Linked DNA regions of Fodinibius salicampi. The protein of the gene in region 1 binds, or shares a complex with, the protein of each later gene. Links are inferred from orthologs where the notes say so. Each region holds a gene or a part of one and is shown on either strand. Other genes may lie near its edges. The genes, in order: metK and groL.

Region 1 (3,138 bases):
ACTTTTAAGCACAAACCTTTAACCTAGTATCTATTTAAAATGCGACTACGTTCTTTATTACTACATTTTCTCGCTTTTATTGTCGTGACAGTGCAAGCCTAAAATCCGGAGAAGGCTGAGATTTGCATGGATTACTATCTGCCGGAGGGCATCACTTATGATTCTTCCATTCCTACGCCAGAGGATCTTTTGGGTACTGTTCCGGGTGAGTGGCATGTTCGCCACGATCAGTTGGAAAAATATATGCGTGCCGTGGCGGAGGCTTCAGACCGGGTAAGCTTGCATGAGTTCGGGAAGACGTACGAAGATCGCACACTTCTTTATTTGGCGGTTACTTCTCCATCTAACCAGAATAATATTGAACAAATTCGCAGCAACCATGTAGCTCTGACCGATCCTGAACAGTCAGGTAACCGTAATACCCAGGAGATGCCTGTGGTTTTGTATATGGGCTATAGTATTCACGGAGATGAGCCGAGTGGTGCCAACGCCTCTATGCTTGTAGCCTATCATCTGGCTGCTGCACAGGGCGAAGAGATTGAAGAGAAACTGAAAAATAGTGTAGTGCTGTTAGACCCGAGCTTAAATCCAGATGGGCTTAACCGTTTTGCTGGTTGGGTAAATACAAATAAAGGCAAAAATGTGGTTTCTGATCCCAATAGCAGGGAGCTAAATCAGCCCTGGCCCGGGGGACGGACTAATCATTACTGGTTTGATTTAAATCGCGACTGGATGCTGGTTCAACACCTGGCCAGTCAGGGTCGTATAGAAAATTTCCACGAGTGGAAACCCAATATTTTAACAGATCATCACGAGATGGGCACGAATGCTACCTTCTTTTTTCAGCCGGGCATTCAGTCCAGAACACATCCCATTACGCCGGATAAAAACCAAGAGCTGACAAAGTCGATTGCAGAATATCATGCCCAAAAATTGGACCGGGAAAAGCGGCTCTATTATTCTGAAGAGAGTTTTGATGATTTTTATTATGGTAAGGGGAAGAGTAATTTCGATGGTTGATAATCCGAACTTCCGCGTGTTTTGGTATGGGACCAATAAGTTGTTTATGAATGCCATTTTCTTTGGACAGGCTATTGCAGGATCATCCGGGAATTAAAAAATTAGAAAGGAAGGAATTCACAAAAAATAAAAAGGCCAGGTTATATTAAAACCTGGCCTTTTTTATATATAGTATGTTATTGTAGCAGATTCCGTTTACAAGGCATCGTGAATTTTATCAGTATAATCGAGCTTTTCCCAGGGAAATTCCTTGCGTCCAAAATGTCCATAGGCTGCGGTTTGTCGATAGATAGGCCGCTTAAGGTCAAATCGTTCAATAATGCCGGAAGGTGTCAAGTCAAAGGTTTTTTGAATAACGTTAGCCAATTCGGTGTCGTTTACCTTGCCAGTCCCATATGTATCAACACTAACCGAGACGGGCTCCGGTATGCCAATCGCGTAGGCAAGCTGTACGATGCATTCATCAGCGAGTTCAGCAGCTACAATATTTTTGGCTATATGCCGGGCGGCATAGGCTGCGCTTCGGTCAACTTTAGAAGGATCTTTGCCGGAGAAAGCGCCTCCACCATGTCCCCCGTATCCGCCATAGGTGTCTACAATAATTTTACGTCCCGTGAGACCGGTATCACCGTGCGGGCCGCCAATAACGAATTTCCCCGTCGGGTTAACATGAAATATCGTTTCACTATCAATTAATCCATCTTTAATGACCTGGGGGATCAGGTGTTTCTTCAGATCCTTTTTTATTTTCTGTTGATCAATTCCCTCATCATGTTGCGTTGAAATGACAATGGTATCTATGCGCTTGGGTTGTCCGTCTTCTCCGTATTCAACCGTTACCTGGCTTTTGCTATCTGGGGCAAGATAAGGGAGCAGAGCTGTTTCCTTACGAATATGCGCCAGCTTTCTGAGCAGGTCGTGCGAGTATTGCAGCGACATCGGCATATAGGTATCTGTTTCCGTCGTGGCATAGCCAAACATCATTCCCTGATCGCCAGCGCCCATTGCTTTACCAGAGTTTTCATCTACACCCTGAGCGATGTCTGGACTTTGTTGGTGAATCGTCGTCAGTACTCCACATGAATCGGCATCAAAGCGGTAGGCATCTTTTGTGTATCCAATTTCGCGGATTACATCCCGTACAATTTCCTGAACATCTACATAGGCATCGGTTGTAACTTCACCGGAAATCACAGCGAGACCAGTGGTTACCAGCGTTTCTACAGCTACTCGAGAATCCGGGTCGTCTGCCAGCATATTATCAAGAATAGTATCGGAGATCTGGTCAGCGATTTTATCAGGATGTCCTTCTGATACAGATTCGGAGGTAAAAAGTTTTTTCATCAGTAAAAAATTCGTGAAAATGGTGATTATTCAGAAGCCTAGAAGCTACAAAAAAATGAATAATATTGCAGATGAAAGAGGAGAGAAATAAATTGGCTGTACCGGATAGTGAGTACGGCCAATTATAAGAGTTATACTAAAAGCGAAGAGAGTACTGCTTTACTATTCAGTTGGAGATAAAACGCCATCTATATTTAATTAGTCATCCTCTGAAGGTGGCTTGATACCCAGATAATCAAATGCCCTTCGGGTAGCAACCCGACCTTTTGGGGTGCGCTGCAGGAAGCCTTCTTTAATGAGATAGGGTTCGTAGACCTCTTCAATGGTACCCTTGTCTTCCCCGACGGCTACACTGAGCGTACCAAGTCCTACCGGACCTCCTTCGTAGTTTTCTATTATTGCAGTAAGAATGCGAATATCCATTTCGTCAAAGCCGTTTTGATCCACATCAAGAGCATTCAGAGATGTATCTGCGATTTCATCGGTAATGGTATTCATATCCTGAACCTGGGCAAAGTCCCGGGTACGCCGCAATAGCTTGTTCACAATTCGGGGAGTACCTCGGCTTCGGCGCGCAATTTCGTGCGCTCCCTTATCGGTAATACCCATATTTAAAATAGAGGCTGTACGCAGGGCAATACGTTGAAGCAGTTCCACATCGTAATAATCCAACCGCATGTCAATCCCAAAACGGGCCCGCAGCGGGGCCGTAAGCAGCCCTTTTCGGGTAGTCGCTCCCACCAGGGTAAAATTATTAAGCTCTATCTGGATACT
Region 2 (3,274 bases), on another replicon or contig:
AACGCATCCTTTTCCGGCACTTCCTGAATCATGCTTTGAATTAACCTGGTTTGGAGGGCAACGGCCGACATACCTTTAGCTCCCAAACTACCTCCCATGAGTTCATTAATAGCGATATTCGCAATATCCTCATATTTGTCCAGATTCCAGACGTATGAAGTAGAAGACCATTTTTCTTCGCCTGTTTTGAGGTCATAACTTTGCACCTGATCTCCTTTCTCTACCTGGTTAAACAGCAGTATCGTCCCCAATTGAGGCAGTTCCTTGTGAAAATATTTGATATTCACCCGCTGACTCACTAGCAAGTCTTCTTTAACCTGTTCTTTAAAGTCACGGCTAATCTCTGAGAAAAATCCTCCCCTTTCACGGATATCGTCCACTACAATGCGCCCGTCATTCCCATCCAATAATACCATATCCTCCTTGCTCTGAACAATAAGATAATCGGATTTCGTTGATTCTGCACTGTTATAGTTTTCCCAATTCAAGTTATAGGTCCATCCCCTAGGTATTGTAGCCTCATTTGTGGATGCACAGTTTTGTAATAACAGCGCTAAACACACTAATATGATCCCTTTAAAACAGCTTCTCGTATTCATTGTCATAGTCATTTTATTCCTTGTATACATTTTAAATATCAATCAGTATTTAATACGAAAATGACTATCCAAATAGGTCATAAGAATAAAAAAGCCTCACTCCCGAAATAGAGAGTGAGGCTTTTAATAATTGCAGTGCGGTTAATCCCGCAAGGCGTTAAAAGAATGGCGCAATTTACATCATGCCACCCATTCCGCCCATGCCGCCGGGCATACCGCCGCCCATTCCGCCGGGCATACCGCCGCCGCCAGGACCGCCATTATCATCGTCATCATCACCTTTAGTAGGCTTATCAGAGATGAGGGCTTCGGTTGTCAGCATAAGACCAGCAACAGAAGCGGCATTTTCAAGTGCCGTACGTGTAACTTTTGTAGGATCGATTACACCTGCTTTGATAAGATCTTCATACTGCTCGGTTCGTGCGTTGTATCCAAAGCCGCCTTCACCTTCAAGGACTTTCTGTACAACAATTGAACCTTCAGCACCAGCGTTATTGGCAATAATTCGAAGTGGCTCTTCAAGCGCACGACGAACTATGTTAAAGCCAACTTTCTGATCAGGCACTTCAGCTTCTAACTTATCCAGTGCTTTTCGAGCACGAAGCAACGCAACGCCACCACCAGCTACAATGCCTTCTTCAACTGCGGCGCGGGTAGCGTGCAGAGCATCTTCGACACGAGCTTTTTTCTCTTTCATTTCAACTTCAGAAGCAGCGCCAATATTCAGTACGGCTACACCGCCACTGAGCTTAGCCAGACGTTCCTGAAGTTTTTCACGATCGTAATCAGAAGAAGTATTTTCAATCTGACCTTTAATCTGATTTACACGACCTTTGATGTCGTTGTCATCTCCTTTTCCACCAACAACAGTCGTATCGTCTTTGGTGATGTTTACACGGTCAGCTGTACCCAAGAAGTCGAGTGTAGCATTTTCAAGCTTATAACCACGCTCTTCGGATATAACCGTACCGCCGGTCAGGATAGCTATGTCTTCCAACATCTGCTTGCGTCGGTCACCAAATCCAGGTGCCTTAACAGCAGCAATTTTGAGAGAACCGCGGAGCTTATTAACAACCAGAGTAGCCAGTGCTTCGCCTTCAATATCTTCAGCGATAATCAACAGTGGCTTGCTAGTTTGAATGACTTTTTCCAGAATAGGAAGCAGATCTTTCATATTACTGATCTTACTGTCGAAGATCAGGATATAAGGCTCTTCCATTTCTGCAACCATATTTTCGGAATCGGTCACGAAATAAGGTGAGAGATATCCGCGGTCGAATTGCATACCCTCAACCGTTTCGAGATAGGTTTCGGTACCTTTGGCTTCTTCAACCGTAATGACACCGTCTTGGCCAACTTTTTCCATAGCATCGGCAATGTTCTGGCCAATCTCTTGATCACCGTTGGCAGAAATGGTACCAATTTGCTTGATACTTTCAAGGCTGTCACCAACAGGTTGACTGGTTTTACGAAGCTCTTCAACAATAGCTTTAACGGCAATGTCGATACCACGCTTCAATTCCATTGGATTAGCACCGGCTGTAACATTTTTCAAACCGGTTTGAATGATGGATTGTGCAAGTACCGTTGCCGTTGTTGTACCGTCACCAGCATTATCACTGGTTTTGGAAGCAACTTCCTTCACCATCTGAGCACCCATATTTTGTCGTTTGTTGGACAGCTCAATCTCTTTTGCTACAGTAACACCATCCTTTGTAACTGTTGGTGCTCCAAATGATTTTTCGATTACTACGTTTCGTCCACGCGGTCCCAAGGTGACCTTGACAGCATTTGCAAGCTTGTCAACACCCTGCTTGAGAGCATCGCGTGCTTCCATATCGTAATGAACTAGTTTTGCTGACATAGTTGTCTATTAATTTTTAAGATTTTGTAATTTAATTTTGTGTAATAGGAAATGCTTAGTCAACGATTCCAAGAATATCGGCTTCACGCATGATCAGATACTCTTCACCATCCAGGGTAATTTCCGTACCTGAATATTTTCCATAGAGCACTTTATCACCTTCTTTTACCGACATATCAATCTTGGTTCCGTTTTCTACTTTACCGGGACCTGCAGCAATAACCGTTCCTTCCTGCGGCTTTTCTTTAGCCGTATCGGGAATGATAATTCCGGAACTGGTTTTTTCTTCAGCAGGTTCTGGCTGAACCAAAACGCGATCACTTAACGGTTTGATTTTAGATTTAGCCATAAGTATGACTCCTACAATTTAAGTTAATAGTTGAAGTTGAAATTTATCATCAGCATAAAAATGCTGGTAATACTTTTTATAAACTCGTACTAAAAATATGCTTCTTATTTTAGGTTAATAGAGGAGCAAGTACCATACCAAACTCTCATTAACTGCCATTTAATTTTCAAGTTGCCCTCTGATGATAGATTTAAGCCTCTCAGGGTGGTTCCCAGGAAAAATTAAATTTATAGAAAGGATGGGTAGCCGATTTTTCAGGTCAAAATGCCATTCTGCTCAAAATAGTCTGTCAACTTTTCATATATGGAAGGTGGCCATGCTTCAGCCCGTTTATCGAAATCAAATCCCTCAGGCAGCTGATCCTTCGGGATAATCGGCTTTAGGGCATTACTTAATTTTTTACGACGCTGATTAAATGCAGTACGTACTACCGTTTTAAGATTCTTATCACTACAATTCAGC

What was found.
Region 2: the proteins of metK (region 1) and groL are in contact, whole or in part, in a cryo-EM structure (PDB 8P4O), measured with the Escherichia coli proteins. The link is inferred for Fodinibius salicampi from one-to-one orthologs.

What each region holds. Positions count from the first base shown.
Region 1 is NZ_BAABRS010000003.1:503,315-506,452, reverse strand. Bases 291-3,092 are described here. They hold metK (methionine adenosyltransferase), read right to left. Parts: upstream 2,365-3,092; coding sequence 1,216-2,364; downstream 291-1,215. Other genes in these bases: ruvB (Holliday junction branch migration DNA helicase RuvB), read right to left, coding at 2,563-3,092; ABEB05_RS13285 (M14 family zinc carboxypeptidase), read left to right, coding at 291-1,020. Also shown: more of ABEB05_RS13285, read left to right, coding at 127-290; more of ruvB, read right to left, coding at 3,093-3,138. UniProt on the Escherichia coli protein: Catalyzes the formation of S-adenosylmethionine (AdoMet) from methionine and ATP.
Region 2 is NZ_BAABRS010000002.1:565,367-568,640, reverse strand. What follows is about bases 120-3,057. They hold groL (chaperonin GroEL), read right to left. Parts: upstream 2,464-3,057; coding sequence 775-2,463; downstream 120-774. Other genes in these bases: groES (co-chaperone GroES), read right to left, coding at 2,519-2,812; ABEB05_RS10195 (outer membrane protein assembly factor BamB family protein), read right to left, coding at 120-599. Outside these bases: more of ABEB05_RS10195, read right to left, coding at 1-119; 16S rRNA (adenine(1518)-N(6)/adenine(1519)-N(6))-dimethyltransferase RsmA, read right to left, coding at 3,067-3,274.